2 regions of the Streptomyces sp. NPDC054786 genome follow, and region 2 is predicted to be linked to the other one. Evidence: riboswitches for the same ligand, from Rfam matches in the RefSeq annotation. Region 2 holds a riboswitch; the other holds the start of a gene.

Region 1 (15,737 bases), on a different contig from region 2:
CGGGTACCACCGCACTGTTCCTTGCCTTCGGGCTGTGCATCATGGTCGGCTACTACCTGGCCTTCACGGCCCGGCGGGTCGACGCCGGCGCACAGGACAACGAGAACGCCGAGGTCTCGGACGACGCCGGTGAGCTGGGCTTCTTCAGCCCGCACAGCTGGCAGCCGCTGTCCCTGGCCATCGGTGGCGCGCTCGCCTTCCTGGGCGTCGTCTTCGGCTGGTGGCTGCTGTACTTCTCCCTCCCGGTGATCTTCGTCGGCCTCTTCGGCTGGGTCTTCGAGTACTACCGCGGCGAGAACCGCACGCAGTAACCACGGCGCATCTGCCGTACGGCGGGCCCGGACACCTCAACAGGTGTCCGGGCCCGCCTCGTTTGGAGGCGCGGGACAGACCCGTTTGCAGTCCCTCAGCGCGCTGAGACAGGTGATTCTTCATATTTTTGGGGCATGAGTCACAGACCTCGAACCCGGACGGTGCTGAGCTGCGGCCTCCTGCTCGTGCCCCTTGCGGTGAGCGCCACCGCGTGCGGGGGCTCGGATTCGGAAGCGCTCTCCGCCAACCCCTACGACGCGGCCGACCAGATCTCGGCCAATACCCCCGACGGCAACAAGAAAGCGGACCCTGACAAGCCGCTTGAGGTCTCCGTCAAGGGGGACGACGCGCGGATCACCGACGTGACCGCCACCGATGCCACCGGCCGCTTCGTGCGCGGCGAGCTGAGCGCCGACGGCAGGCACTGGCGCACCACGGTGCCACTGGCCGCCGGCAGCCGCTACACGGTGCGGGTGAGCACCGAGGAGGAGGACGGTTCGCCCGGCCGTAAGACCCTGGTGGTCAACACCCAGGGCGCCGACGGCCAGTTGACCGCCACCTTCGGCCCGAAGGCGGGCGAGTACGGCGTCGGCCAGCCGGTCACCGCCGAGCTGAGCCAGCCGATCAAGGACCAGAAGGCCCGGGCCATCGTCGAGAGCGCCCTCAAGGTCGACTCGATGCCGCGGGTCCAGGGCGCCTGGCACTGGGTCGACGACAAGAAACTGCACTTCCGCCCCAAGGAGTACTGGCCCGCGCACGCCACCATCTCGGTGCACAGCAACCTGGCGGGCCTGAAGGTCGCCAAGGGGCTCTACGGAGGCTCGTCCAAGCCGGTGAAGCTCACCACCGGCGACCGGGTGGAGGCCATCACGGACGCGGCGACGCACCAGATGACGGTGCTGCGCAACGGGGAGTCGATCAACACCATCCCCGTGACCACCGGCAAGCCCGGCTTCTCCACCCGCAACGGCGTCAAGGTCGTCCTCGGCAAGGAGAGCTTCGTACGGATGCGCAGCTCGACCGTCGGCATCGCCGCCGGGAGCGGGGACTCCTACGATCTGCCGGTCTACTGGGCCACCCGGGTGACCTGGAGCGGTGAGTACGTCCACGCCGCACCCTGGTCCGTCGGATCACAGGGCGCGGCGAACGTCAGCCACGGCTGTACGGGCATGTCCACCAGCAACGCCCAGTGGTTCTTCAACACCGTGCGGGTCGGGGACATCGTCAAGGTCGTCAACAGCGGCGGCGACACCATGACGCCGTTCGACAACGGCTTCGGAGACTGGAACATGCCCTGGCAGGAATGGCGCGACGGCAGCGCGCTGAAGAGCAAGGCCTCCAGCACCACAGGAGCCGCCGACCGCGCCCAGAACCCCGCCGACGACGCCCGGCTGCGCCCGAAATTCTGAGCGTCGCCCAGCGGGCCGCTCAGGCCTGTACGAGGTTCCTGCGGCGCAGCAGGCCGGCCAGGGCGTCGGCGAAGGCCACCGGGTCCAGCGGATGCGTCACCGCGGCATCCGCACGGCTCCAGGTGGCCAGCCAGGCGTCCTGGGGGCGGCCGATCAGCAGCAGCACCGGCGGACACCGGAAGATCTCGTCCTTGATCTGCCGGCAGACGCCCATCCCGCCCGCGGGCGCCGTCTCGCCGTCCAGCACACAGACGTCGATGCCGCCCTGCTCCAGGGCCGTGAGGACGGCGGGCGCGGTGGCGCACTCCAGGATCTCGATCTGCGGGGCATCGGCGGCGGGGCGCCGTCCGGCCGCCAGCCGGACCTGCTCGCGGGTGTTGGCGTTGTCGCTGTAGACCAGCACCGTGGCAGTCGCCTGCATCGTTCCTCCACGCTTCGTAGCGGCACAGCATCGGGTGAGGCGGATGCTACTCCCGCAGCGCGGGCCCGCAGGAGGGGTTGAGCGGATCCAAGATCTGCCCGACGGGCCGTCAGGAGCGGCTCCGGCGCGGCCGGCGCGCGTCGGTGCCCCCGATCGGTCCCCCCTTCGGGCGACCGCCGAAATGGGCCGTACGAGCAGGGCATACGCCCTTGACACACCGAACGGCACCCCCCGGAGTGAGGGCGGGATAAGCGACCGACATAATGTCGGTCGTGGCGACAGCAACGACAGTAGAAACCGGGCACGCGCACCCGTCGGTCAATCGGCCGAACCTCACCAGCGTCGGAACCATCATCTGGCTGAGTTCCGAGCTGATGTTCTTCGCGGCCCTCTTCGCGATGTACTTCACCCTTCGTTCGGTGACCGGATCCGAGTATTGGAAGGAATCCGCCAGTGCGCTGAATCTTCCGTTCTCCGCGACCAACACCACGATCCTGGTGCTCAGCTCTCTGACCTGCCAGCTCGGCGTTTTCGCGGCCGAGCGCGGCGATGTCAAGAAGCTCCGGGCCTGGTTCGTGGTCACCTTCATCATGGGTGCGATCTTCATCGGCGGTCAGGTCTTCGAGTACACGGAGCTGGTCAAGCACGAGGGCCTGTCGCTCTCGTCCGGCCCGTACGGCTCGGTGTTCTACCTGACCACCGGCTTCCACGGAATGCATGTGACGGGCGGTCTGATCGCCTTCCTGCTGGTCCTGGGCAGGACATACGCGGCCAAGAGGTTCACCCACACGCAGGCCACCGCGGCCATCGTCGTGTCCTACTACTGGCACTTCGTCGATGTCGTCTGGATCGGCCTCTTCGCCACGATCTACCTGATCCGGTAACCGGTACCGGGCCTGACTGCCGGGCCCGCATTTCAGACAGACATAGCCAAAGCATCGACGCAGAAGATCCTGACACCGGGGTAATCCGTGAAAAAGCTCTCCGCACGACGGCGCCATCCGCTGGCGGCGCTCGTCGTCCTACTCTTCGCGCTGGCGGTCACTGGGGGGCTGTACGCCGCGTTCGCGCCGGCGGACAAGGCTCAGGCCGATGACACCGCCCAGTCTCTTGCCGTCAAGGAGGGCAAGAAGCTCTTCGCCGTGGGCTGCGCCAGCTGCCACGGCACCGGCGGTCAGGGCACCTCCGACGGCCCGAGCCTGGTCGGCGTGGGCGCCGCAGCCGTCGACTTCCAGGTGGGCACCGGCCGTATGCCCGCCCAGCAGCCCGGCGCCCAGGTGCCGAAGAAGAAGAACATCTACAACAACGCCCAGATCGATCAGCTCGCGGCCTACGTCGCGTCGCTGGGCCCCGGCCCGAGCGTGCCGTCCAAGGAGCAGTACAGCCCCGAAGGCGCCAACATCGGCAAGGGCGGCGAGCTGTTCCGCACCAACTGCGCGCAGTGCCACAACTTCACCGGCAAGGGCGGCGCCCTGACCGACGGCAAGTTCGCACCGACGCTCGAGGGTGTGGACCCGAAGCACATCTACGAGGCCATGGAGACCGGCCCGCAGAACATGCCCTCCTTCGGCGACGGCTCGCTGGCGAAGGAGAACAAGAAGGACATCATCGCGTACCTCGACGCCGTCAACGGCGATGAATCCGAGAGCCCCGGCGGCCTCGACCTCGGCGGTCTCGGCCCGGTCAGCGAGGGTCTCTTCGGCTACATCTTCGGCCTGGGCGCGCTGATCGCGGTCGCCATCTGGGTCGCAGCCCGGACTACGAAGGCCAAGAAGTCATGAGCGAGACTGGACGACACGAAGACGTGCCAGAAGAAACACTTCCCGGTGAGCGGGAGACGGCTCACGAAGGCGCGGTGGCCACGGCGGAGAACCCGTTCGCCGACCCGGGCCTGCCGGCCCACGAGCACCGGGCCCAGGACATCGACGAGCAGGCCGCGAGGCGCTCCGAGCGCACCGTGGCCCTCCTCTTCCTGGTGTCGATGGTGGCCACGGTCGCCTTCATCGCCTCGTACGTGGCGATCCCGATCGACAAGATCGTCTACATCTGGCCGATCGGTCACATCAGCGCGCTGAACTTCGCGCTCGGTCTGACGCTCGGCGCGGCGCTCTTCTGCATCGGCGCCGGTGCGGTCCACTGGGCCCGCACGCTGATGTCGGACGAGGAGGTCGCCGACGAGCGCCACCCGATCGAGGCTTCGCCCGAGGTCAAGGCCAAGGTGATGGCGGACTTCGCGGAGGGCGCGAAGGAGTCGCAGTTCGGCCGCCGCAAGCTGATCCGCAACACGATGTTCGGCGCGCTGGCCCTGGTGCCGCTCTCCGGCGTCGTCCTGCTGCGTGACCTCGGGCCGCTGCCCGGGACCAAGCTGCGCACCACGAACTGGAAGAAGGGCGTCCGGCTCGTCAACCAGTCCACCAACCTCCCGCTGCGTCCCGAGGACATCGCGGTCGGCTCCCTGACGTTCGCCAAGCCCGAGGGCCTGGAGGAGAACGACGAGGAGTTCGCCGAGAAGATCGCCAAGGACGCCCTGATGCTCGTGCGGATCCAGCCGCAGGACATCAAGGACAAGCACGAACTCTCCTGGTCGCACGAGGGCATCGTGGCGTACTCGAAGATCTGCACCCACGTGGGTTGCCCGATCAGCCTGTACGAGCAGCAGACCCACCACGTGCTCTGCCCCTGCCACCAGTCGACGTTCGACCTCTCTGACGGTGGCCGGGTGATCTTCGGTCCGGCCGGACACGCCCTGCCGCAGCTGCACATCACGGAGAAGGACGGCTTCCTGGAGGCCGCAACCGGCTTCGCGGAGCCCGTCGGCCCGAGCTTCTGGGAGCGCGGATGAGTAACGAGACAACCGCGACCACCACCCGCCGTGGCCCCGCGCCACGGGGCGAGCGGATCGCGGACTGGGCGGACGGTCGGCTGGGCATCTACAGCCTCGCCAAGTCCAACATGCGCAAGATCTTCCCGGACCACTGGTCCTTCATGCTGGGTGAGGTCGCGCTCTACAGCTTCATCATCATCATCCTGACCGGTGTCTATCTGACGCTGTTCTTCCACCCGAGCATGGCCGAGGTGACCTATCACGGTTCCTATGTGCCCATGCAGGGGATCCGGATGACGCAGGCCTTCGAGTCGACGCTGGACATCAGCTTCGACGTCCGGGGCGGGCTGCTTATAAGGCAGATCCACCACTGGGCCGCGCTGGTGTTCCTGGCCGCGATGATGGTCCACATGATGCGGGTGTTCTTCACCGGCGCCTTCCGCAAGCCGCGCGAGGTCAACTGGCTGTTCGGCTTCCTGCTGTTCGTGCTGGGCATGTTCACCGGCTTCACCGGCTACTCGCTCCCCGACGACCTGCTCTCCGGTACCGGTGTGCGGTTCATCGAGGGCGTCGTCCTGGCGATGCCGCTGGTCGGTTCGTACCTGCAGTTCTTCATCTTCGGCGGGGAGTTCCCGGGGCACGACATCATCCCGCGGTTCTTCACGGTGCACGTCCTGCTGCTGCCGGGCATCATGCTCGGCCTGCTGGTGGCGCACCTGATCCTGGTCTTCTACCACAAGCACACCCAGTTCCCGGGTGCCGGCAAGACCAACAACAACGTCGTGGGCATGCCGCTGCTGCCGGTCTACATGGCCAAGGCCGGAGGCTTCTTCTTCCTGGTCTTCGGTGTGATCGCCGCGATCGCCGCGATCGCCAGCATCAACCCGGTGTGGGCGATCGGCCCCTACCGGCCCGACCAGGTGTCCACCGGCGCCCAGCCCGACTGGTACATGGGCTTCGCCGAGGGTCTGGTGCGTGTCATGCCGGGCTGGGAGTGGAACTTCTGGGGCCACACCGTCAACTTCGGTGTGCTGATCCCGATCATCATCTTCCCGCTGGTCCTGGTCGCGATCGCGGTCTACCCGTTCGTCGAGTCCTGGGTCAGGGGTGACAAGCGCGAGCACCACATCCTGGACCGCCCGCGCAACGTCCCGACCCGTACCGGCTTCGGTGTCGCCTGGCTGATCGCGTACTTCGTGATGCTGATCGGTGGCGGCAACGACCTGTGGGCCACGCACTTCCACCTGTCGATCAACTCGATCACCTGGTTCGTCCGGATCGCGTTCTTCGTCGGGCCGGTGCTGGGCTTCATCGCCACCAAGCGGTTCTGCCTGGGTCTGCAGCGGCGCGACAGGGACAAGGTGCTGCACGGACGCGAGTCCGGCATCATCAAGCGCCTGCCGCACGGTGAGTTCATCGAGGTCCACGAGCCGCTCGACCAGGAGCAGCTGCACGTGCTCACGCAGCACGAGCAGCCCACTCCGGTCGAGCTCGGCCCGGAGGTCGACGAGAACGGTGTGGCACGCAAGCTGTCGCTCTCGCAGAAGCTGCGCGCCCGGCTCTCGCGGAACTTCTACGGCGAGGACAACGTCATCCCGAAGCCCACGGTGGAGGAGTACAAGGAGATCACCAGCGGCCACGGCCACCACTGATCACCGCGGCGCCTCGTAGCGCACCGTAGGTAGCACGCCACCCAGAGGGCCCCGTCCTTCCCCGCGCTCGGCCTCGGCCGAGCAGGGGAGACCCCAATCCGGACGGGGCCCTCCGGCGTGCCGTCGTCTCGATAGGGTGACGGCATAAGCAGGAGACGAACCAGGAGTGTGGACCATGAACGTTGTGACCCCGGTGGGCGGCGACAGCGTGGCGGCCCACACCTGGCCGGGCGTCCTCAACGCCCTGCTCGACGGCCATGACCTCGCCGCGGACGACACCGCATGGGCGATGGACAAGATCATGCGGGGCGAGGCCACCGACGCCCAGATCGCCGGCTTCGCGGTGGCGCTGCGGGCCAAGGGCGAGACCGTCGCGGAGATCTCCGGACTGGTGCGCACGATGTATGCGCACGCCCGGCTGATCGAGGTGCCCGGGCCGAGCGTGGACATCGTCGGCACCGGCGGCGACGGCGCCAAGACCGTCAACATCTCCACGATGTCCTCGATCGTGGTGGCCGGCACCGGCGCCAAGGTCGTCAAGCACGGCAACCGCGCCGCGTCCTCGGCCAGCGGCGCCTCCGACGTGCTGGAGAAGCTCGGCGTCAATCTCGACCTCACCCCGCAGCGGGTCACCGAGGTCGCCCAGGAAGCGGGCATCACCTTCTGCTTCGCGGTGACGTTCCACCCCTCGCTGCGGCACGTCGCCAACGCCCGGGGCCAGCTCGGCATCCGTACGACGTTCAATGCGCTGGGCCCGCTGACCAACCCCGCGAGGGTCCGCGCCCAGGCGACCGGAGTCGCCGACGCCCGGATGGCGCCGATCCTGGCCGGGGTGCTCGCCGAGCGCGGCTCGTCGGCGCTGGTCTTCCGGGGCGATGACGGCCTGGACGAGCTGACCACGACCGCGACCTCCCGGGTCTGGATCGTCCGGGACGGCACGGTGCGCGAGGAGGCCTTCGACCCGCGGGACGTGGGGATCCCGCTGGTGCCGGTGGAGGCGCTGCGCGGCGCGGACGCGTCGTACAACGCGGAGGTGGCCCGCCGGCTGCTGGACGGGGAGACCGGTCCGGTGCGCGATGCGGTGCTGCTGAACTCCGCGGCGGCGCTGGTCGCGCTGGAGCCGACCGACGCCCCACTGGCGGAACAGATCCGGGCCGGTATCGACAGGGCCGCCGCCGCGATCGACTCGGGTGCGGCGCTTCAGGCGCTGGAGCGCTGGGTGGCCGCCAGCAACACATGAGCGCGCGGTGACGCGGAGTGTGACGCAAGCCCCGGTCCGGTATACGGACCGGGGCTTGCGCGCTGTTGCCGGTGTGGCATGATTCTGCGCAGGTCACGAGTGACAGCGATGCAGGCCCCGGCCCGCTGTCCGGCAACCCTCCTTCCGTGGCGGGGTGCCCCGGGTGATGACCAGGCCGCAGGCAGCGAGGTCTGCGGCAAGCGCGGATCCCTCGCCAGGGATCCTGGTCCCCGAGGGAGAACTTCCGTGAATCAGCGAATGCGATAGGGCTCGACGGCCCCTTTTTCGCACCCCTTTTCCTTTTCCGCTGCGGCGCCGTGCCGTGCGCTCCTGCGCCCCGCCCGCAGCGAATTCGCTTACCTCTTACGGGAGTTCGCCATGTCTGTTTCCGCCGTTGCCGCCGACCGCTCCGTGTGTGCCCCGCTGCCGGTTCTCGGCCGGGACGTGCTCGTTCCGCTCGTGACCGGCGGCGAGGTCGACTACGCCGCGCTGGACTACGCCGCCAGCGCGCCCGCGCTGCAGCGGGTCTGGGACGACGTGGCGGCCTACGCCCCGTACTACGGCAGCGTGCACCGCGGCGCCGGGTACCTCTCGCAGCTGTCCACCGACCTCTTCGAGAACAGCCGCCGGACGATCGCGGAGTTCCTGGGCTGCGGATCCGAGGACCAGGTGGTCTTCACCCGCTCCACCACCGACTCGCTGAACCTGCTCGCCGCCGTACTCCCGCAGGCCACCCGGGTGTTCGTCTTCGAGACCGAGCATCATGCCTCGCTGCTCCCGTGGGAGCAGCGCGCGGATGTCGCGGTGACCTACCTCAACGCGCCGCGCACCCCGCAGCAGGCGGTGGACACCCTGGAGAAGGCGCTGGCCGAGCGGGAGCCCTACGGCCCGGCGCTGGTCTGTGTGACCGGTGCGTCGAATGTGACCGGTGAGCTGTGGCCGGTGCGGGAGCTGGCGACCGCCGCACATGCGCACGGTGCGCGGATCGTGCTGGACGCGGCGCAGCTCGCCCCGCACCACCCCGTGGACATCGCGGAGCTGGACGTCGACTGGATCGCCTTCTCCGGGCACAAGCTGTACGCGCCGTTCGGCGCCGGTGTATTGGCCGGCCGCGCGGACTGGCTGCAGGACGCCGAACCGTATCTGGCCGGCGGCGGCGCCAGCCGCAAGGTCTCCCGGCGGACGGACGGCGGCGTGGACGTCGAGTGGCACACCACCGCCGCCCGGCACGAGGCCGGTTCGCCGAACGTCATCGGCGCCTATGCGATCGCCTCGGCCTGCCGGGCGCTGACCGAGGCCGGATTCGAGGGCCTGGTCGCCCGTGAGCAGGAGCTGATCGCCCGGGTGCGGGAAGGGCTGGCCGAGGTGCCCGAGGTGAACGTGCTCTCGCTCTTCGGCGAGGACGCGGCGCGGGTGGGCGTCCTGTCCTTCGTCGTCGAGGGCTGGAACAGCTCGCACTTCGCGGCGGCGCTGTCGGCGGAGTACGGCATCGGCGTCCGCGACGGCCTGTTCTGCGCGCACCCGCTCGTACGGACCCTGCTGGGCAGCGAGCCGCAGGAGCCGGGGGAGTGCGGGGCCCCGGAGGCGGCGCCCGGTGAGCGGTCGCTGAACGCCATCCGGGTCAGCTTCGGTGCCGGGACGCCCGACGAGCACGTCGAGCGGTTCGTCCGGGCGGTCAAGGAGCTGGTGGCGGACGGTGCGCGCTGGAACTACCGCACGGAGGACGGGCGTTGTGTGCCCGCCGTTTAATCCGTTGTCGGCCCTCTCGCCGTAGCGGTTGTTCGCCGTTGCGCCTGCGGCGGGCGGGGTCCGCTGCGCGGGGCTGTGGGTGCGGTGACGGGCCTGCGGGGCCTGGTGTGTGGACTGCTGCGCTTTACGTCCACACACCAGGCCCCTCCGGCCCGCCCCCTCCCGTGAGTGGATGGGTGAAACGTGGGTGGGGGCGGGCGTTCGGCCCGCGGGTTCACGTGCGAGACGCAAGGCGCACCGGACCACCTACCGGCACCCCCACCAGCCTTTTCTCCACCCCTCAACGGGAGGGGACGCGCCGCAGGACGAAGTCCGGAGGAGCGGCACCGCACCCGACAGCCCCGCGCAGCGACCCCAGCCCGCCGCAGGCGCAACGGTGACGAACCCCAACGGCGGCAAGCCGACAACGTGGGGTGCAAAGCACAGCGCAGCGGAGAGGCGCAACGGCGAACAACCACCACGGCGGGACAGCCGAAAACGTGGGATAAGGAAGGGCTACGCGTCGAGCCCAATCGCGAAGGCAGCCTCAAGGTCGTGCTGGGAGTACGTACGGAAGGCGATGTGCGTCTCCGTGGCGGCGACGCCGGGCACCTTGCTGATCCGGCCCGGGATGACGTCGGCGAGGTCGTCGTGGGCGGCGACCCGCACCATCGCGATCAGATCGTGGGCTCCGGTGACCGAGTAGACCTCGCTGACACCCTCCAGCGCGGCGATCTTCGCGGCGATCTCCGGGATCTGGTCCACGTTGGTCTTGATGAGCACGATCGACGTGATCACGGCTGGCTCTCTCCCTCGGTTGCCCGGTCATCTCCCCCGGTGGCCCCCACACTATCCCTCCCGTATCGGGCCCAGGCGTACAGGAAGCCGAGCGCGAAGCCGACGACATGGGCGAGGTAGGCGACGCCGGGACCGCGGGGGTCGTCCTGCGCGGCCTGCCACTGAAGGAAGAACCAGAACAGCAGCACGATCCAGGCGGGGAAGCGCAGCGGCAGGAAGAACAGGAACGGGAAGACGCTGGTGACCCGGGCCGTGGGGAACAGAAAGAGGAAGGCGCCCAGTACGCCGGAGATCGAGCCGGAGGCGCCCACCAGCGTCTGGCCCGAGGCGGCGTGTGCGGCCGCGTAGCCGAGCAGCGCCAGGTAGCCGATGATGAGGTAAAAGGCGGCGAACGGCCACCTGCCCATACGTGCCTCGGTCATCCCGCCGAAGACGTACAGGAAGAGCACGTTGCCGAGCAGATGCAGCCAGCTGCCGTGCACGAACAACGCGGTGAGCGGGGTGATCAGCGCCCGTACCGAACCGCTCCACAGATCCAGCGGGATCACGCCCCACCGCTCGAAATACGCGGTCTGGGCCTTCAGCAGGGCATCGCCGGTGCCGTATATCCGGTTCAGGCCGGAGGCGGGGCCGACCACGAAGACCGCACAGCACAGGCCGATCAGCACATTCGTCATCCGCGAGAACACCGCGGCCAGTGACTGGGTGGGGTGCGGAGGGCGGGGGAGGAGGCCGGACGAGCGGGGAGAGCGGGGTGAGGGGGCCGGCACCGTCATGAGGTGATCATGACCCAATGCGGGCAATCGGGACAGAGTGCCTCGCCGCGTCCCGGCACCTGGGCGGGCCCGCACCGGCCCCCCATCAGGCCGTAGGGTTACAGGCAGTACTTTGCGTACTTCCGCGATCCGACGGCGCACCGCGTGAACCGCGCAGCAGCACGAGACGACGAGCACGAAAGAGGACGACACGATGGCTGTTCCCCTGCCGACGGACGGAACCCGGTGGCGCTGCACCCTGTGCGGCAACCTCACGCGTTTCGATGTGACCCGCCGGTCGAAGGTCGTGGAGTACGTCCACCTGGACCTGGCCGGGGCGCCGACGGTGGAGGAGCGCGAGGTCCTCAGTGAGAGCATCGAGTCCGTGCGCTGCCGCTGGTGCAACGCGGTCGACCAGATCGAGCTGGTCGACCGCCCGGGCGCGAACGCCTGAGATCGGAGCGATGCAGCCGTGGTGGACCGTCCAGAAGGGGAGCCGGGGGCCCAGCGTGACGACGCACCCGAGGGTGCGGCCGACGAAGTGCTCGACCGTCCGCTGCCCGAGGGCGTACGGCGCCGTGTCGTGGCGCTCACCGCGGAGTCGTTCGGCGCACTGACCCTCGCCGAACTTCCGCCCCCACTGCGGCAGTACGCCCGGTTCACCCCGACTCGTCGGGCCAAATTCGCCGGAAATGCGATGGCCGCAGCGCTGGAGAGCGATGCGGTCTTCCGGCAGCGGATCGCGGGCAAGCTGCGTGAGGCGCAGTCTGAGCTCGCCGACGCGCTGGAGCACGGCACTCCGCCCGCGGCCGCCGATCCGCTCGATGTCGCGGCGGCCGCCTATGTGCTGCGCCCCGAAGGCTGGGTCAAGCTCGTCGCGGCGGCCGGCGAGGAGGCGCAGCGGGCGCGCGCCGAGCGGGCCGGCGAGGAGGCCGAACGGGAGCTGGCCAGGCTGCGCGAGGAGCTGGGGCAGGCGCGCGGCGAGGCCCGTACGGAGGCCGACCGGATCCGGGTGGACCTGGATGCCGTCCGCAAGGAGAACGAGTCGCTGCGGCGCAAGCTGCGCAGCGCACTGAGCGACGTCAAGCGCGGTGAGGCCGCGGTGCGCAAGGCCGAGCGCGCCATGGCGGACGTCCGGGACCGGGCGGCCACGGAGAAGACCGCGGCGGACAGCGAAGTGCGCCGGCTCAAGGCCCGGATCGCGGAGGCCGAGGCGGCGCTGGAGGCCAGCCGGCGCTCCACCCGCGAGGGCCGCAGCGTCGAGGACATGCGGCTGCGGCTGCTGCTGGACACGGTCCTGGACGCCGCGCAGGGGCTGCGCCGCGAGCTGGCACTGCCGCCCGCCAGCGTCCACCCGGCGGACACCGTCGAGGCGGTCGCACCGGGCCGGATGACGCCGAAGGACATTGCGACCCGGGCGCTGTCGGAGATGGATCCGGCGCTGCTCGACCAGCTTCTGGCGCTGCCGCAGGCGCATTTGGTGGTGGATGGCTACAACGTCACCAAAACCGGCTATCCGACCATGCCGCTCGACAAGCAGCGGCTGCGGCTGCTGGGCGGTCTCGCGGTGCTGGCGGCCCAGACCGGTGCGGAGATGACCTGTGTCTTCGACGGGGCGGAGCTGGCGGCGCCGGTACTGCTCGCGCCGCCGCGCGGGGTCCGGGTCCTTTTCAGCAAACCGGGCGTAACGGCCGATGAGTTGATTCGTCAGCTGGTTCGGGCCGAACCACCCGGCCGTCCGGTCGTGGTGGTCTCCACGGACCGGGAAGTGGCCGACGGTGTGGCGAGGGCCGGGGCGCGGCCGGTCGCATCGGCCTTGCTTCTCAAACGACTTGCGCGGACCTGACGCGTCGCCGCCCGGAGCGTCGGAACACGGGAAATCGCGGGTAATCCGTCTCTGAGCGTCAGTTGATGCTCACTGGCTGTGTGATGTTGGTAAAAGATGGGGCTGGTGGCGCAGATTTTTCCCCTGAGGATTTGAAGCGATCACAGCTCGGTTACTAAGGTCAGGCCCGAACCTTCATGCAGATGATTATCCAACCGGGATGAACAGGTGAAGGTACCGCCGAGTCCGCGGCGTTCACGCGGAGCCGGGGTCTCACCCCCCCACTTCCCGGTAGGCGGCTGGAGGAAGAAGGAGCTCGCCCCCGTGGCGTCCCACCGTCGACCCAAGCAGCCGAGCCGTACTCGCGTGACCGTGCTCACCGCCACCGCCGCGGCGGCCGTCGCCCTTTCGTCCCAGGCCGCCCAGGCCGCCCCTCATCAGTCGAAGAAGGACGTCAAGTCCGAGGTCGACAAGCTCTACTCGCAGGCGGAGCAGGCCACCGAGAAGTACGACGGGGTCAAGGAGCAGCAGGACAAGCTCCAGAAGGAGGTCGACGACCTCCAGGACAAGGTCGCCCGTGGCCAGGGTGAGCTCAACCAGATGCGCAAGGGCCTGGGCGCCGTCGCCTCCGGCCAGTACCGCAGCGGCAGCATCGACCCGTCGGTCCAGCTGTTCCTCTCCGGTGACCCGGACACCTACCTCGAAAAGGCCGCCACGCTCGACCAGTTGAGCGGCAAGCAGGCCGACCAGCTGAAGACCATCGCGGACAAGCAGCGCCGGCTGGCCCAGGAGCGCTCGGAGGCCACGAGCAAGATCCAGGACCTCTCCGAGACCCGTAAGGCGCTCGGTGACAAGAAGGACGAGATCAAGGGCAAGCTGGGCAAGGCGCAGCAGCTGCTCAACCAGATGACCGCCAAGGAGCGGGCGGCCATGCAGGCCGAGGAGAACCGCGCCAACCGCAGCAACCAGCGGGTCAACCTCGGCGATGACGTGCCGGCTTCGCAGCGCGGTGCGGCCGCCCTGGCCGCCGCACAGTCCAAGATAGGTTCGCCGTACGTCTGGGGCGCCACCGGCCCGTCCTCCTTCGACTGCTCGGGTCTGACCTCCTGGGCCTACCAGCAGGCCGGCCAGTCGCTGCCGCGTACCTCGCAGGCGCAGGCCAACGCCGGTACCCGGATCGGCTCGCAGAGCGCCCTCAAGCCCGGCGATCTGGTGCTCTTCTACGGCGACCTGCACCACATCGGTCTCTATGCGGGCAACGGCCAGGTGCTGCACGCGCCGAAGCCCGGCGCCGCCGTGCGCTACGAGCCGATCGGCAACATGCCGTTCGCGTTCGGCGTGCGGGTCTGAAAAGCCTCACAACCCTCTCAACCTGCCGCCCGAACGGGCGAATTGCGGCCTCGGCCGCTGACTTGCCGCCCCGCCGGTGACCTGCACAGTCACCGGCGGGGCGGCTTTTTGCGTACGAAAAGGCCGCTTTGGCCGGATCGCACCGGCGCCGTTACTGTCTGCCCTCGCAGCATCCGGTTCACCGACCGCCCTCCCGGGGCGGCAGGGGCTGCACACGGAAGGAGTGCGGCTCTCGTGGCGTCCCACCGCCGTACCTCGCAGCACGGCCCGACCACCCTCGCCGGGGTCACCGTGGTCTCGGCCGCCCTGGCGACCGCGGCCGCCGCGCTGTCGGCCCCGCAGGCCTCCGCCGACCCCACCCCCGTCAGCCGCACGGCCGTCGGCCGCGATACGGCGACCGCGCGGGTCGACCACCTCTACGAGCAGGCGGAGCGGGCCACCGAGAAGTTCAACGGCGCGGGCGCACGGACCAAGAAGCTGCGCGACCAGGTGGCGGCCCTGCAGGACCGCACCGCCCGCGCCCAGGAGCGGGTCAACCGGATGCGCGGCAGGCTGGGCGCGCTGGCCGCCGCCCAGTACCGGGCCGGCGGGATGGACCCCACCGTCAAGCTGATGCTCTCCGAACGGCCCGACAGCTACCTGGAGAAGGCCTCCGCCCTCGACCGGCTCGGGACCCGCCAGGCCGGCGAGCTGCACGGGCTGAGAGCCGCACAGCGCTCCCTGGAGCAGCAGCGCAGGGAGACCGCCGGGAAGCTGGCGGAGCTGGAGGCCGGCCGCAAGGAGGTCGCGCGCCACAAGAAGGACGTCCAGCACAAGCTGGCCACCGCGCGGCGGCTGCTGGACGCGCTCCCCAGGGACGCCAGGGAGGCCTACGCCCGGGCCTCCAGGAGCGACGGGCGCCATGAGGCGGTCCCGGACCTGCGGGGAGCCGTACCGGCCTCAGGACGGGCCGCCGCGGCTGTCGCCGCGGTGCGCGCCGCGGTCGGCTCGCCGTACGCGTGGGGAGGCAACGGGCCCTCGGCCTTCGACTGCTCCGGACTCACCCAATGGGCCTACGGCCGGGCCGGCGTCTCCATCCCGCGTACCTCGCAGGCTCAGCGCGGCGCCGGCCGGCAGGTGCCCCTCAGCCGGATGCAGCCCGGTGACCTGGTCATCTACCGCTCGGACGCCAGCCACGTCGGGATGTACGTCGGCAATGGCCAAGTGGTCCACGCGCCCTATCCCGGCGCACGGGTCCGCTACGACCCCGTCGGGATGCTGCCGATCTCGTCCGTCACCAGGCCCTGAGGCGGAGCGCAGCGTTTTTGCCCCGGCCGGGGCGGATCTACGATCGTCCGCATGTCACACCAGTGGGCGGGACGGCGGCCGTCGCGGGCCGGGGCGGCGGGCTGCGCCGCCCTGCTCCTCGCGCTGCTCGCCCCGC
Region 2 (15,737 bases):
ACGCCGCCGGCCAGCTTCGCCAGACGCTCCTGGAGCTTCTCGCGGTCGTAGTCCGAGTCGCTGTTCTCGATCTCGGCACGGATCTGGTTGACCCGGCCCTGGACCTGCTCGCTGTCGCCGGCACCGTCGACGATGGTGGTCTCGTCCTTGGTGATGACGACCTTGCGGGCGCGGCCGAGCAGTTCGAGACCGGCGTTCTCCAGCTTGAGACCGACCTCCTCGGAGATGACGGTGCCACCGGTGAGGATGGCGATGTCGCCGAGCATGGCCTTACGACGGTCACCGAAGCCCGGGGCCTTGACGGCGACGGACTTGAAGGTGCCACGGATCTTGTTGACGACCAGGGTCGACAGGGCCTCGCCCTCGACGTCCTCGGCGATGATCAGCAGCGGCTTGCCGGACTGCATGACCTTCTCCAGGAGCGGCAGCAGGTCCTTCACGCTGCTGATCTTGGAGTTGACGATGAGGATGTACGGGTCGTCGAGCGACGCCTCCATACGCTCCATGTCGGTGGCGAAGTACGCCGAGATGTAGCCCTTGTCGAAGCGCATACCCTCGGTGAGCTCCAGCTCCAGACCGAAGGTCTGGGACTCCTCGACGGTGATGACGCCTTCCTTGCCGACCTTGTCCATGGCCTCGGCGATCAGCTCGCCGATCTGGGTGTCAGCGGCGGAGATGGAGGCGGTCGAAGCGATCTGCTCCTTGGTCTCCACGTCCTTGGCCTGCTCCAGCAGGGCGGCGGAGACGGCCTCGACGGCACGCTCGATACCGCGCTTGAGGGCCATCGGGTTGGCGCCGGCGGCTACGTTGCGCAGGCCCTCGCGGACCAGAGCCTGGGCCAGGACGGTCGCGGTCGTCGTGCCGTCACCGGCGACGTCGTCCGTCTTCTTCGCGACCTCCTTGACCAGCTCGGCGCCGATCTTCTCGTACGGGTCCTCGAGCTCGATCTCCTTGGCGATGGAAACACCATCGTTGGTGATCGTGGGGGCGCCCCACTTCTTCTCGAGGACGACGTTGCGGCCCTTGGGGCCGAGGGTGACCTTGACGGCGTCGGCGAGCTGGTTCATCCCGCGCTCGAGACCGCGCCGTGCCTCCTCGTCGAACGCGATGATCTTGGCCATGTGAAGTGGTCCTCCCGGACTGGGGTGGATTGCTCCGGACCGCGCTGGCGCCCGCGACGGACGACCTGCAAACCCGTGTGGTTCCTTGCCCCACCCGGCCTGCGGGCCTCACCGACCCGGTCCTTCGTTGTCACTCTCACTGGGAGAGTGCTAACGCAATGATTAGCACTCGCACCCCTTGAGTGCAAGGCGGCTTCGAAGAAGCCTCCCATTGGAGTGGTGACCGAGTGACGGGTGAGCACGGGCGCCCCGGGGGGCCGCCCGACCGTCCGCCGACGACGGACAGCAGAAGGCCCGCACCCCTCAGGGGCACGGGCCTTCACTACGCTGCAGTCGGTCGGCGCCTCAGCCGGCCACCCGGACCATGTCCGCCTGCGGCCCCTTCTGGCCCTGCGAGATCTCGAACTCGACCCGCTGGCCTTCCTCGAGGGTGCGGTAACCGTCCATCTGGATCGCGCTGTAGTGGACGAAAACATCCGCACCACCGTCGACCGCGATGAAGCCGTACCCCTTCTCCGCGTTGAACCACTTGACGGTGCCCTGAGCCATGCCTAACTCCCCTATTACTGGCCCTTGCGCAGGACCGCACTCCGCGGACCCGGGTCAGACCTCACCCCGCGAAAATCCCGTGGGATGTGCGCCGGAACGCGTCGACCGCCGCTGAATGTATCTGCACAGATGCCCAGCGCAACAGGTCAATCGGACGAGAATTCTGGGGCCGGAGAATCGGCAATATGCCGTGAAATCCCGGTTCTCCCGGGCAAGTCGGGCCGGGCATAGCGCACCTAAGCGACAAATGCTGCACACACTTTGGGCACAACTGATCGCGGCCTCATATGCGTTCGGCACACGCACGCGTTATAGCGCAGGGGGATCACCCCAATGGTATCCCCTTTCACAACACGGAATTGCCCCGTCCGCTTTCTGGCGGACGGGGCAATTCCGGTCAAGCAGGGGAAGAGATGGCGCAAATCAGCAGCCGCCGGCCACCGCCGGAATGATCGAGATGCCCGCGCCGTCCGGGGTCGGCGTCTCCAGGCCCTGCTCGAAGCGCACATCGTCGTCGTTGACGTACACGTTCACGAAGCGGCGCAGCTTGCCGGCGTCGTCCAGCACTCGCGCCGCGATGCCCTGGTGGTTCTTCTCCAGGTCGGCGATCACCTCGGAGAGGGTCGCGCCCTCGGCGGGAACCTCGGCCTGGCCATCGGTGTACGTGCGGAGGATGGTGGGGATGCGGACCTTGACGCTCATGGTGGTGCCTTCCAGGAATGACGGAGTACGAGTTCGGGGGCTGTGGCGCGGCCTCGTCCGCGGACCGGCCGACGGCCTCAGCGTGCCAGGCCGGCCGCGCGGAACGCGTCCAGATCGGGACGGATCGTCGCCGTGGGTCCGGAGGTCGGGGCGACCGCGTCCAGTGTCTTGAGGCCGTCACCGGTGTTCAGGACGACGGTGGTCAGGGAGGGGTCGAGCAGACCGGCCTCGACGAGCTTCTTGGTCACGCCGACGGTCACCCCGCCCGCGGTCTCCGCGAAGATGCCTTCCGTCCTGGCCAGCAGCTTGATCGCGTCCACGACCTGCTCGTCGTTGACGTCCTCGACGGCGCCGCCCGTACGGCGGGCGATGTCGAGCACATACGGGCCGTCGGCCGGGTTGCCGATCGCCAGCGACTTGGCGATGGTCTTCGGCTTCTGCGGGCGCACGACGTCGTGCCCGGCCTTGAAGGCCGTGGACACCGGCGAGCAGCCCTCCGCCTGGGCGCCGAAGATCTTGTACGGCTTGTCCTCGACCAGGCCGAGGGCGATCAGCTCCTTGAGCCCCTTGTCGATCTTCGTGAGCTGCGAGCCGGACGCGATCGGGATGACGATCTGGTCCGGGAGCTGCCAGCCCAGCTGCTCGCAGATCTCGTACGCGAGGGTCTTGGAGCCCTCGCCGTAGTACGGGCGCAGATTGACGTTGACGAAGCCCCAGCCCTCGCCCAGGGGATCGCCGATGAGCTCCGAGCAGAAGCGGTTGACGTCGTCGTAGTTGCCCTCGATGCCGACCAGGTCACCGCCGTAGACCGCGGCCATGACGACCTTGCCGGCCTCCAGGTCGTGCGGGATGAACACGCAGGACTCGAAACCGGCGCGGCGGGCCGCGGCGCCGACCGCACCGGCGAGGTTGCCGGTGGAGGAGCAGGAGAGCGTGGTGAAGCCGAACGCGCGGGCGGCCTCGACGGCGATCGCCACGACGCGGTCCTTGAAGGAGTGCGTCGGGTTGCCGGAGTCGTCCTTGACGTACAGACCGCCGGTGACGCCCAGCTCGGCGGCGAGCCGGTCGGCCTTGACGAGCTTGGTGAAGCCGGGGTTCAGGTTGGGCTTGTCGGCCACGTCGGCGGGGACGGGCAGCAGCGGGGCGTAGCGCCAGATGTTGTCCGGACCGGCCTCGATCTGCTTCCGCAGGCCCTCGGGGTCGCCGCTCGGCAGGTCGTACGCGACTTCGAGCGGCCCGAAACATTCCTGGCACGCGAAGATCGGGCCGAGCGGGAAGCGCTGACCGCACTCGCGGCAGGACAGCGCGGCGGCGGGGCCCAGAGCGACGGTGGGGGTGTTTTCGGTGACTTGCACAGCCATGGAGGCGAGGCCCTTTCTCCTCATCTTCCTCGCGACGAATCTCGCCACGAGACGGATTTGGCACCTTCCCAAGCCGGGAGCCTCGCGCACGCGGGACGTCAGCGTCCTGGCGGCAAGACCGGCTGGAGGGTTGCCGGGGCTTCAACGGGCCGTATCCCTCTGCCCCTCTGGATGAGCGGTATGGCGCTGGGCCGAAACCCAGGCGTTTGTGGCGCGGACCCCGACATGCGACGGCCATCCGCGTTGTTCAAGACTGTAACCGAAGGCCGTGACTGTTGAGATAGTCGTCCGAACCGCGAGATGGATCACACAGGCCGCCGATCCGGCGGCGACCGAGGAGTCGTAGACGTGCTGGAAGAGGTGGAGGGCTGGCTGAGCAGCCGCTCCTGGTCCGCCGCGGACCGCCCGCTGGGGCAGCTGCTGGAGGCGAAGCGCCAGACGGGCCGCACGGTCAGTGTGGTGCTGCCCGCGCTCGACGAGGAGACCACCGTCGGGGCGATCGTGTCGGTGATCCGCGCCGAGCTGATGACCGACACGGTCCCGCTCGTCGACGAGCTGGTGGTGCTGGACTCCGGCTCCACCGACCGCACCGCCGAGATCGCGGCGGCGGCCGGCGCCCGGGTCGTCCACCGCGACAGCGTCCTGCCGCGGCTGCCCGCCCTCCCCGGCAAGGGCGAGGTGCTGTGGCGCTCCCTGCTGGTCACCACGGGCGACATCGTCTGCTTCATCGACGCCGACCTGCGCGAATTCTCCGCCGGCTTCGTCTCCGGGATCGTCGGCCCGCTGCTCACGGATCCGGACATCCAGTTCGTGAAGGCGATGTACGACCGTCCCCTGGAGACCGGCGCCGAGGGCGCCGGGGCCGGCCAGGGCGGCCGGGTGACGGAGCTGGTCGCCCGTCCGCTGCTGAATCTGCACTGGCCGCAGCTGGCCGGCTTCGTCCAGCCCCTGGGCGGCGAGTACGCGGCCCGCCGCTCCCTCCTGGAGCGGCTGCCGTTCCCGGTCGGCTACGGCGTCGAGCTCGGCCTGCTCGTCGACGCCCTGCACACCGTCGGCCTCGATGCCCTCGCCCAGGTGGACGTCGGCGTACGCAAACACCGCCACCAGGACGGCCAGGCCCTGGGCCGGATGGCCGCCGCGATCTACCGGACCGCGCAACTGCGCCTGACTCGCGGCCACTTGGTGCGCCCCAGGCTGACCCAGTTCGACCGCGGCGAGCAGGGCTTCGTCCCGCGCACCACGGAGGTCGACACCGAGGAGCGCCCCCCGATGGCCGAAATCCCGGAGTACGCGGAGCGGCGCGCGGCCTGAGGACTCAGGCGTCGAAGTCGTACTCCAGCACGTAGGCGGACGAGTCGAGGATCATCTCGTTGACCTCGACGGTCCGCCCGTCCGCGGTCATGGCCGTGCGGCTGATGAGAATGACAGGCGTGCCCGCCGGAAGGCGCAGCCGAGCGGCCTCCTCCGGCGTCGGCATGCGTGTCCGCACCTCCTCCCTGAAGCGGGCAGGCCCCGCACCCAGCTCGGCAAGCCGGGCGTATGTGCCACCCGCCCCGGTATCCAGCTGCGCGATCGCCGATCCCCCGACAAGAGCAGCAGGGAGGTAGGAGGTGGACAGCAACACCGGCTTACCGTCGAGCACGAACCTGCGACGCCGCACGATCATCGCGTCTCCAGGCGCTATGCCGAGCTGCGCAGCGACGGCTTCAGCCGCCGGTTCCTCGTCCACGGTGACCTCGTCCACCACCAGGTCACGGTCGGGGACATCGGCCGACCAGACCGAACGCCCCTCACCCCATTGCTCCCGAGCCAGACGCGGGACGCCACGGCGCCGGATCGGCTGGAACGCCCGCACGAAGACCCCGGCACCCTTGCGGGCATCGGCAAGACCCTCCGAGGTGAGCACACCGAGCGCCTGTCGCGCCGTCATCCGCGCCACGCCGTGCCGGTCCATCAGCTCGTTCTCCCCGGGCAGCCGGTCACCGGGCCGGAAATCCCCCCTCCGCGATCGCCCGCTTCAGAGCGTCGGCGATCCGGCGGTACTTGGGCGACGAGCTCTCCTGTGCGGCCATGGCGACGCATCCCTCCTGGCGATCTCTAGACATCCTAGAGATCTGTTCGAGTGCCCTGGGGCACCGCTCACCTCAACCCTCAACATCTCTAGAGAACTAGTTGACGCTGTGCACTCGTTTCGATTCAATGTGTAGCGATCCAACTTCTCTAGAGAACTGGAGTCGCCATGAAGCCTCCCGTGCGTCCACGCCTGCTTCCCTGGTCAAGTCCGGAGGGGAAACCGTGCTACCTGCTCTCCGACGGGGAAGGCCCTGTCACCCGGCAAGCGGACGCTGTGGAGTACGCCCAGCTCGCATCCGGTGAGACCCTCCTGGGACACGCCCGTGCCCTCCTCGGCGACAACGGGACCACCACACCCGAACTGCGCTTTCTGGCCTGTTGCTTGACAGGCGCGCTCGGCGACACGCTACGTATCTCCCGCAGCCGGGGCGACCGCCTCGGCTGCGGGCATCCGGAGGGGGAACCGTCGTTGCCCCTCGACGCGTTACGGCCGGGCGACGCCTGAGGAGCCCCCGCCCCCACCCCTTGGCCGCTTCCGTACGTTTGCGCGGATCTGTTGCGGGTTACCTTCGCGACATGGTCTCCGAGCGCAGTGCGGCCCCAGCAGGTGCCGAGGTTCTTGTCGCGTCGAATCGCGGGCCGGTCTCCTACGGTCTGACGGAGGACGGCACGCTCACCGCCAAGCGGGGCGGGGGCGGGCTGGTGTCCGGGCTGTCGGCCATCGGGCCCGGCACGAACGCGGTGTGGGTGTGCGCCGCACTGGGCGACGGGGACCGGGAAGCCGTACGGCGGACGGGTGGTGCGCTGGAGCCGGGGGACACCGGTGGACAGCGCGTCCGGATGCTGGACATCCCGGCCGAGGTGCATGCCGAGGCCTACAACGGCATCGCGAACTCGGTGCTGTGGTTCGTCCACCACATGCTCTACCAGACGCCGCTGGAGCCTGCCTTCGGTGCGGAGTTCCGGGCGCAGTGGGCGTCGTACGAGGCGTACAACCGCACCTTCGCGCAGGCGCTGGCCGACGAGGCCGCCGAGGGTGCGGCGGTGCTGGTGCAGGACTACCACCTGTCCCTGGTCCCGGGGATGCTGCGGGCGCTGCGGCCCGACGTACGGATCGCCCATTTCTCGCACACGCCGTGGGCGCCGCCGGAGTACTTCCGGATGCTGCCGGACGACATCGCCGAGCAGCTGCTGCGGGGAATGCTGGGCGCCGACCGGCTGGGGTTCCTCACGCACCGCTGGGCGGACGCGTTCCGCGCGTGCTGCGCCGAGGTGGTCGACGGCACCGGCGAGACCCGGATCGGTGTGCACGGGCTCGGGGCGGACGCCGGGTTCCTGCGGGAGCGGTCGCAACAGGCGGACGTCAATGAGCGGCTGACCGCCCTGCGTGAGCAGATCGGCGTGGGGCCCGACGGGACGGCGCGCAGGACCGTCGTCCGGGTGGACCGGACCGAGCTGTCGAAGAACATCGTGCGGGGACTGCTCGCCTACCGGGAGTTCCTGGTGGGGCATCCGTCGTGGCACGAGCGCGTCGTACACGTCGCGTTCGCCTATCCGTCGCGCCAGGACCTGGCCGTCTACCGGGAGTACACGGCACAGGTCGGACGGCTCGCCGAGGCGATCAACGCCGAGTACGGCACGGAGAGTTGGCAGCCGGTCGTGCTGCATGTGAAGGATGACTTCGCGCGCTCGCTGGCCGCCTACCGCCTGGCGGACGTGGCGCTGGTCAACCCGATCCGGGACGGGATGAATCTGGTCGCGAAGGAGATCCCGGTGGTCTCCGACCATGGCTGTGTGCTGGTGCTCTCCCGGGAGGCCGGGGCCCACGAGGAGCTGGGCGAGGACGCCCTCACGGTCAACCCGTACGACGTCAGCGGCACCGCGCGGGCGCTGCACGCGGCGCTGTCGATGGCGGCCGGGGAACGCAGCGAGCGTACGGCTCGGCTGGCCGCTGCCGCCACGGCGCTGCCGCCGGCGCAGTGGTTCCTGGAGCAGTTGCGGGCGCTGAAGGAGGACACCCCGAAGCGGGATGCCCCCTGAGCCGTTCTCCGCTACGGCCGTTCCGGCCCGCAGGCCGCGTGGTTACGTTCGCTCGGGGGAGCTGCCGGCCGGGGCGGCATCGAGGAGGCCGCGCAGGGTCTCGCGGTGCAGGTCGGCGATCGGGCCGACCAGGTCAGGGTGGCGCAGCAGCGGCGCCGCACGGTGATCGCGAGGGCTGGGAATCGTCAGCCGGCGGGCGGTGCCCACGTTGTCCGCGCCGTGATGGGTTGCGGCCAGGCAGGCCGCCGCCACCACGGCGAGATCGGCGTCGGCCAGCAGGCAGGCCGCCCAGCTGACGACGGTTTCGTCCACCCAGCTGCGCCAGGCGTCTGCGGCTCCCTCCGGCGGAGGGGCACCGGCGCCGGTGACGGAGTCCAGCCGGGCGGAGCCGCCGGGGCCGAGCAGGATCACCAGTTCGGCGTCCAGCTCGGTGGGGTAGCGCAGGGCGGCGGCGATGGTGACCGCGTGACCTGCCTGGGCCTCGGCCAGGGCATCGTCCAGCGGGCCGGCCACCGACGGGAATGCCGACAGCAGCCAGCGGGTGGAGGCAGCTATGACGGGCGAGAGAGCAGTGTGCATGGAGGAACCGTCCTTCACATGTGCCCGCCGAGGCGCTGTCACCTGTGCGTGATCCGGTCGCGGGCACTCGGCGCGCCCAGGGCGCGCGTGGCAGGTAGGAGCGTAGAGCGGCGGCCCTGAGCGGGGACAGGACCTACATCACAGCCGGGTCCGGTCGGCGCGCACGGCCGCGGCCTGCGGCGGCCGGCTGAGCGGCAACGGGACGCACATCACAGCCCGGGGCCGGTCGCCCACCACGGCCCGCAGCCGTGACCGTACGGCCACGGCGCTTCAGGTCGAGCGTGCTGCGGCGCGCGAGGGCGCCCTCAGGGGCGCGCGCCCTGACCCTCGTCCAGCCGGTCGGCCAGGGCGGCGAGCAGCCCGACGACCCCGGTCGGGCCGTCGACCACCAGATCCGCGCGGTCGGCGAGCTCGGCGACCTCGTTGCTGCCGCTGCACACCAGGACGCCGTTGAGGCCGTCGGAGCGCAGCTTTTCGACGGCAGCGAAGGCCGCCAGGTCCCCCAGGTCGTCACCGGCGTAGAGGACGGTGGCGGCACCGGTCTCGCGGACCCAGTCGGCCAGGGCGACGCCCTTGTCCATGCCCGGCGGGCGGAGCTCCAGGACGAGACGGCCCGGCTCGACGATCAGGCCGTGGCGTTCGGCGAGCGCGGTGAGCGGGCCGCGCAGCCGGTCGAAGGCGCCCTGGGGGTCGGTGGCGCGGCGGGTGTGTACGGCGATGGCGCGGCCGCCCTTGCGCTCGATGGCGGTCTCGACCCAGGTGCCGTGCCAGACGCCGGAGGCATCCAGGACGCCGGGGAGCTCGCCCTGTATGGCGGCGACGCCGGGGTGCGGCGCAGGCGCGTGGACGGTGCCGGTGGCCGCCTCCCAGCGCTCGGCGCCGTAGTGGCCGAGGACGGTGAGATGGTCCAGGCCCGGTACGTCGGCGAAGCCGCCGAGGCGGACCGCGACGGTGGCCGGGCGGCCGGTGATCACCGCGGCGGCGCGCAGCCGGGGCACCAGACGGCCGAGGGCGGCGACGGCGCCGCCATGGGCGCGGGCCTTCTCCGGGTCGGGGACGATATCGGCGAGGGTGCCGTCGAAGTCGAGGGCGATGACGGCGCGTTCCGGGTGGGCCAGCAGCGCGGCGAGGCCGTCGCGGCCGGCCGGGGTGCGCGGGGCCGGCACGGATCCGGGTGTCGGCTGGGAGTGCGGCGCGGCGTTCGGGGGGCTGCCCATGGCGCCGACCCTACCGGGGTGGAACGGGCGCCGGGGGGAGCTTCCGGCGGCAGGGGGAGGGTGCACGGGCGCATCGGGGCGGCGGCCGGGCGCCCGCGTCAGCGGCGGGCGCGGCGGGCGTCCCGGACGCGGCGCAGGCGGTTGACCGTGACGGGGTCGTGGGCGAGCGCCCGGGGGTCGTCCAACAGGGCGTTGAGGAGCTGGTAGTAGCGGGTCGGGGAGAGGCCGAGCCGCTCGCGGATGGCGCGCTCCTTGGGGCCGGGGCCCGGCCAGGAGCGCCGCTCGACGGCGAGCACCGCCTCGTCGCGGGCGGAGAGCCCCGCGGAGCTCTCACCGGCCCCCGTACCGCCGGCCGGGCCGCCCGTGCCTTCCGTACCGCCTGTCATCACGCTTCCACGATAAGCGCACGGTCGGACAACGCCCGGCCCGTCGCCCCGGCCGGCACCGGCCCGGCCGCCCGCCCGCACCCCCGCGTCCCCACCGTCATTCGCCGGTGTTGTCCGCCGCGTCCGCGGTGTTCTGGATGTCGGTGAGCACCCCGGCCGGGTTGCCCCGCGGTCCCACCGCGGCGCCCATCTTCGCCTTGATGGTCTTGGAGATGAGTGGCCACGAGGTCTTGTCGGCCGGGTAGAACTCGGCGTTGGCGAGCTGCTTGAGGAAGCTGTGCAGCTTGGCGTACTTGTCGTCGGCCAGCATCGCCTGCGAGGCGAGGCTGGTGACCGGCAGCAGGCCGTAGTCGCCGGAGAACTTCTCGACGTTCTTGTCGCTGTAGACGAAGTCGAGGAACTTACCGACCTGGGCGCGGTGGCCGCCCTGCTTGAACGCCATCATCCAGTCGGCAACACCCATGGTGGCCTTGGCCTTGCCGTGGGCGCCGGGGAGCTCGATGCTGCCGTAGTCGATGCCCTTGGCCGCGGCCTGCTTCATCAGGGTGGGGTGGCCGTTGAGCATGCCGACCTTGCCGTCGGCGAAGCCCTGGAAGGCGTCCTTGCGGTTGAGCTTGGCCGGGTCGCTGCCGGTCAGGCCCTTGCCGACGAGGTTCTCCTTCAGCCAGTTGAAGGTCTTGACGTTCTCCGGCGAGTCGATCGTGTACTTGCCGATGCTGTCGGTGTAGCCGCCGCCACCGCTGAGCATCCACTGCATCGTCTCGGCCTGGGTCTCCTCCCGTCCGAGCGGCAGCGCGAAGGGCATCTTGACGCCGTGGGCCTTCAGCAGCTGGGCGTCGTGGGCTATGTCGTCCCAGTTCTGCGGCGGGGCGGTGATGCCGGCCTGGGCGAACAGCTTCTTGTTGTAGAAGAGCCGGCGGGTGCTGGCCCCGAAGGGCATGCCGTACTGGACCCGTTCGTACTCGCCGGCCTCCGCGAGAGAGGGGATGAAGTTGCTCTCGGTGGTGACGTTGAGCAGCTTGTCGACGCTGTAGAGCTTGCCCTTGGCGGCGTAGTCCGCGTACGCGCCGGTCTGTGCGAGGTCCGGGGCGTGCCCGTCCTTGACCAGCTGCTCGACCTTCTTGTCGACGTCCGTCCAGCTGTAGACCTGGACATCGACCTTGATGCCGGGGTTCTTCTTCTCGAAGGCGCGGACGAGTCCGTCCCAGTACTGCTGGGAGCCGTTGGACTTGCTGTCGCCGTAGTCCGCCGCGATCAGCTTGAGGGTGACATCGCCGTCGCCCGAGCCGAGGCCACAACCGGTAAGAGTCAGTGTCATGGAAGTGGCGATCGTCGCCGCCGCCAGGCTCAAGTACCGCCGCTGCACCGCTGTTACCGCCCTTTGTCCTGAAATTCCGTGCTTGCCGGGTATTAACCCCGCCGTCTCAGGGGTCCCCCTCCAACGGCATGAACAGCGAGTCTCCCCCGCGCTCTTTACAAGGTCTACACCACCCCCCGTTTACCGGAGGTACCCCCTTCGCGCCGTTCACTCCGTGCGATCCACCCGGTGAGTGGACTAGACCTTTCAGGCCGGATCGCGCAAAACTGTTCCCGTGAGACACGTCATCGCCCTCGATGTGGGCGGCACCGGCATGAAGGCCGCCCTCGTAGGGGTGGACGCGGCGCCATCCGGGGGGACATCGGCCGGCCCCCCCGTTCTGCTGTACGAGGCACGGCGCCCCACCGGCCGCGAGCGGGGCCCGGACGCGGTGGTCGAGGCGATCCTCGGCTTCGCCGCCGAGCTGCGCGACCTCGGCGCGGCCCGCTTCGGCGTCCCCGCCGAAGCGGCCGGCGTCGCCGTCCCCGGCATCGTCGACGAGCGCTCCGGCACCGCCGTCTACGCCGCGAACCTCGGCTGGCAGGACGTACCGATGCGGGCGCTGCTGTCCGAGCGGCTCGGCGGGGTGCCGGTCGCCCTCGGCCACGACGTCCGCACCGGCGGCCTGGCCGAGGGCCGGATCGGCGCCGGCCGGGACGCCGACCGGTTCCTGTTCGTACCGCTGGGCACGGGGATCGCGGGAGCCATCGGCATCGGCGGCCGGATCGAGGCCGGGGCGCACGGCAGCGCGGGCGAGATCGGCCACATCGTCGTGCGGCCCGGCGGACGCGTCTGCGGCTGCGGTCAGCGCGGCTGTCTGGAGACGCTGGCCTCGGCCGCCGCGGTCGGCCGTGACTGGGCGGCGGTCTGCCAGGACCCGCAGGCCAGCGCGGCGGACGCGGCCAAGGCCGTGGAGTCCGGCGACGAGCGGGCCCGCGCCGTCTGGCAGAACGCCGTGGACGCCCTCGCCGACGGTCTGGTCACCGGCCTCACCCTGCTCGACCCGCGGACACTGATCATCGGCGGCGGGCTCGCCGAGGCGGGCGACACGCTGTTCACACCTCTGCGGGAAGCGGTCCGCCGCCGCGTTACCTTCCAGCGGCTCCCCTCGATCGTTCCGGCGGCCCTGGGGGACGCCGCCGGGTGCCTGGGCGCAGGACTGCTCGCCTGGGATCTTCTCTCCACGGAGGTAACCGCCTGATGGCACAGCAACAGTCCGCGCAGCGGCCCTCGGACCCCGGGCGCACCGTTCTGGCCGGCGCCCGGGTCGCCCGGCCGTCCGGCGTCGTCGAGCGCGGCCGGATCACCATCGAGGGCGGCCGGATCGGCGATGTCCACAGCCGTGACCCCGAACTGGACGAGGCGGCGTCCGGACGCGTCGTGGACCTCTCGGGCCACCTCATCGTCCCCGGCTTCGTCGATATGCATGTGCACGGCGGAGGCGGCGGCTCGTTCTCGTCCGCCGACCCCGAGGAGTGCATGACGGTGGTGGAGACCCACCGCAGGCACGGCACCACCTCGATGGTCGCCTCCACCGTCACCGGCGAACTGGCCGACCTCGCCCGGCAGGCCGCGGTGCTCGCCGAGCTGGTCCAGCAGGGCGAGCTGGCCGGTATCCACTTCGAGGGCCCGTTCATCTCCGCGCAGCGCTGCGGCGCCCACCAGCCGGAGCTGCTGCGCGACCCGGACCCGGCCGACGTCCGCAAGCTCATCGGCGCCGCGCACGGCACCGCGGCGATGATGACCGTCGCGCCCGAACTGCCCGGCGGCCTGGAGTCCGTACGGCTGCTCGCCGACGCCGGGGTGATCGCCGCCGTCGGCCACACCGACTCCACCTACGACGCCACGCGTCAGGCCATCGAGGCCGGCGCCACCGTCGCCACCCACCTCTTCAACGCGATGCCCGCGCTGGGCCACCGCGCGCCCGGCCCGGTCGCCGCGCTCCTGGAGGACGAGCGGATCACCGTCGAGCTCATCAACGACGGCACCCATCTGCACCCCGCCGTCCTGCAGCTCGCGGTCCGCGAGGCCGGCGCCGGTCGGGTCGCGTTCATCACCGACGCCATGGGCGCGGCCGGTATGAACGACGGGATGTATCCGCTCGGCCCGATGCAGGTCGAGGTCAAGGACGGGGTCGCGCGGATCAGCGAGGGCCCCACGGCCGGTTCGATCGCCGGCTCCACCCTCACCCTGGACCGGGCCTTCCGACGCGCCGTCACCCTCGACGGCCTGACCATCGACCAGGCCGTACAGGCACTTTCGGCCACCCCGGCCCGCCTCCTGGGCATCGACGGCCGCACCGGCTCCCTGCAGACCGGCAAGGACGCCGACCTGGTGGTGCTGGACGCCGCGTACGACCTGGTGGGGGTCATGCGCCGGGGCGAGTGGCTGGTGCGTCCGGCGGGCGTCTGACGCACGTACGGCGGCGGGCCGGCCGCACCGCCGGCCGGCCCTCCGGCCGGCCCCGGAGCATCCGGCGGCACTGCCGGGTCTGGGCCAACCACCACCGGCGATGGCATGATCGCTCGCGCACTTGTCCGTATGCCGCCGCCGCGTGCGCGGTTGTCCGACGCCCGGCCGCCCGGCCATGACTGCCCGGAGGGGCGACCATGATCCTTACGGTCACGCTGAACGCCGCCCTGGACATCACCTACCGCGTTCCCCAGCTCCTTCCGCACACCACGAACCGGATCACCGAGGTGTCCGAACGCCCCGGCGGCAAGGGCCTGAACGTCGCCCGGGTCCTGGCCGCGCTCGGCCACCGCGTGGTCGCCACCGGCTTCGCGGGCGGCGGCACCGGCGAGGCGCTGCACGCGCTGCTCGCGGAGACCGAGGTCACCGACGCACTGGTGCCGGTCGGCGGCGCCACCCGCCGCACCGTCGCCGTCGTCGACGCGAGCAGCGGTGACACCACCCAGCTCAACGAGCCGGGCCCGACCGTCTCCCCCGCCGAATGGGACACCTTCCTCGGCACCTACCGCGAACTGCTGGGCGAGGCACGGGCGGTGGCCCTGTGCGGCAGCCTGCCGCCGGGCGTTCCGGTCGATGTCTATGCCCGGCTCACCCGGGCCGCGCGCAGCGCCGGCGTCCCGGTCCTGCTGGACACCAGCGGCGAACCGCTGCGCCGCGGCCTGGCCGCCCGCCCCGACCTCGCCAAGCCCAACGCCGATGAACTCGCCGCCCTCACCGGCAGCACCGAACCGCTGCGCGCCGCCCGCGACGCCCGCCGCCGCGGCGCCCATGCGGTGGCCGCCTCACTCGGCCCGGACGGCATGCTCGCGGTGACCGCCGACGGCACCTGGCAGGCCGTCCCGCCACGGCGGATCGCCGGCAACCCGACCGGCGCCGGCGATTCCGCTGTGGCCGGCCTGCTGTCGGGGCTGGTGGAGGAGCTGCCCTGGCCGGACCGGCTGACCCGCGCGGTGGCGCTGTCCGCGGCGACCGTACGGGCCCCGGCGGCGGGCGAGTTCGACGCGGCTACGTATGAAGAGCTGCTGCGGACGGTGAGGGTGGCAGCGCCTTCGCCGGAGGCACGCGGTACATGAAGTGACTGCCCGTCAATTGCGCTGGCCGGTATGTGCCTTGTTGCGAGCTTCTCGGCCGGTGAGCGTCGCTCTACCTTGATCCTGCTGGCGCGGGGGCCCGTCGGACAACGATTGCCTCAAGGTGGTGTGGGGCAAACAGGTCGGGCTGGGTCGCCGCCGCCTGCGTGGAGGGTGGCCGCGTCCAGCCTGACGGAGCGGACGCCACATCGGACGAGAAGGCGCATCCCGTACGCGTGGGGAGCTCGACCGTCCAAGTGGCCGATGCGCCTCCCCTGTTGAGCGTCACGGGGCCACCTCTCAGCGGCGCCGCCACCGGCCCGTCAGCGCCTGGCCAGCCACACCTTGTCCAGGTTCACATCGCACTGATTCCCACTCTCGCAGGACAGCTTGACGGTGTTGGTGCCCTTGTTTAGCTGCACATACGACCAGGTCCTGGTCCAGCCCTTGTCCCAGGCGCCTTCCGGGGCGTGCGCGAAGTTCTCCATGTTGATCGGCCGGCCGTCCGCAGCGCCGTTCACGTTCAGCGTGAGGTTGGCGTCCTTGCCGGGAACGCCGTAACCGACCCAGAGCTTGTACTTGCCGGGAGCCTTGACATCAACCGTCCACGTGGCCGCCGCGCCGGGGGTGTTCATGCCCGCCACATACGTCCCGCCGGGCGAGCGCGCGCCCGGGATGTCCTTGGCGGTCGTCGCCCCGCCGTCCAGCCGCAGGCTGCCCGCGTTCTCCTTGGGCAGCTTGCCGGGAGCGGGCTTCTTGGGCTTGTCACCAGGGGCCACCGTGTCACCGGCCGTCGGTCCCGGCTTGCCC

Evidence for each region. A riboswitch is a leader RNA that binds a small molecule or an ion and turns the genes downstream of it on or off. The one in region 2 is predicted to bind S-adenosylmethionine.
Region 1: it holds a riboswitch for S-adenosylmethionine, as region 2 does, so the genes downstream of both, ACWGI6_RS32740 (aminotransferase class V-fold PLP-dependent enzyme) here and thrC (threonine synthase) in region 2, are expected to answer to the same signal.

Annotation. Positions count from the first base shown of each region.
Region 1 covers NZ_JBSHAW010000050.1:27,150-42,886, reverse strand. Annotated here, with positions in the region: gene ACWGI6_RS32780 (cytochrome c oxidase subunit 4) at 1-311, shown strand, start outside; gene ACWGI6_RS32775 (Ig-like domain-containing protein) at 447-1,721, shown strand; gene ACWGI6_RS32770 (DNA-binding transcriptional response regulator) at 1,741-2,142, opposite strand; gene ctaE (aa3-type cytochrome oxidase subunit III) at 2,406-3,026, shown strand; gene qcrC (cytochrome bc1 complex diheme cytochrome c subunit) at 3,114-3,923, shown strand; gene qcrA (cytochrome bc1 complex Rieske iron-sulfur subunit) at 3,920-4,984, shown strand; gene qcrB (cytochrome bc1 complex cytochrome b subunit) at 4,981-6,618, shown strand; gene trpD (anthranilate phosphoribosyltransferase) at 6,794-7,858, shown strand; SAM riboswitch class IV at 7,950-8,067, shown strand; gene ACWGI6_RS32740 (aminotransferase class V-fold PLP-dependent enzyme) at 8,237-9,607, shown strand; gene ACWGI6_RS32735 (Lrp/AsnC ligand binding domain-containing protein) at 10,103-10,384, opposite strand; gene ACWGI6_RS32730 (rhomboid family intramembrane serine protease) at 10,381-11,061, opposite strand; gene ACWGI6_RS32725 (hypothetical protein) at 11,354-11,593, shown strand; gene ACWGI6_RS32720 (NYN domain-containing protein) at 11,612-12,985, shown strand; gene ACWGI6_RS32715 (NlpC/P60 family protein) at 13,289-14,314, shown strand; gene ACWGI6_RS32710 (NlpC/P60 family protein) at 14,549-15,601, shown strand; gene ACWGI6_RS32705 (hypothetical protein) at 15,653-15,737, shown strand, end outside.
Region 2 covers NZ_JBSHAW010000042.1:29,842-45,578, forward strand. Annotated here, with positions in the region: gene groL (chaperonin GroEL) at 1-1,121, opposite strand, end outside; gene ACWGI6_RS30055 (cold-shock protein) at 1,467-1,670, opposite strand; gene ACWGI6_RS30060 (MoaD/ThiS family protein) at 2,094-2,372, opposite strand; gene thrC (threonine synthase) at 2,450-3,733, opposite strand; SAM riboswitch class I at 3,751-3,911, opposite strand; gene ACWGI6_RS30070 (glucosyl-3-phosphoglycerate synthase) at 4,082-5,044, shown strand; partial or broken gene ACWGI6_RS30075 (GntR family transcriptional regulator) at 5,049-5,805, opposite strand; gene ACWGI6_RS30080 (hypothetical protein) at 6,081-6,311, shown strand; gene ACWGI6_RS30085 (alpha,alpha-trehalose-phosphate synthase (UDP-forming)) at 6,383-7,846, shown strand; gene ACWGI6_RS30090 (hypothetical protein) at 7,889-8,425, opposite strand; gene otsB (trehalose-phosphatase) at 8,731-9,642, opposite strand; gene ACWGI6_RS30100 (DUF3263 domain-containing protein) at 9,741-10,028, opposite strand; gene ACWGI6_RS30105 (ABC transporter substrate-binding protein) at 10,126-11,394, opposite strand; gene ACWGI6_RS30110 (ROK family protein) at 11,660-12,586, shown strand; gene nagA (N-acetylglucosamine-6-phosphate deacetylase) at 12,586-13,797, shown strand; gene ACWGI6_RS30120 (1-phosphofructokinase family hexose kinase) at 13,995-14,930, shown strand; gene ACWGI6_RS30125 (carbohydrate-binding protein) at 15,251-15,737, opposite strand, start outside.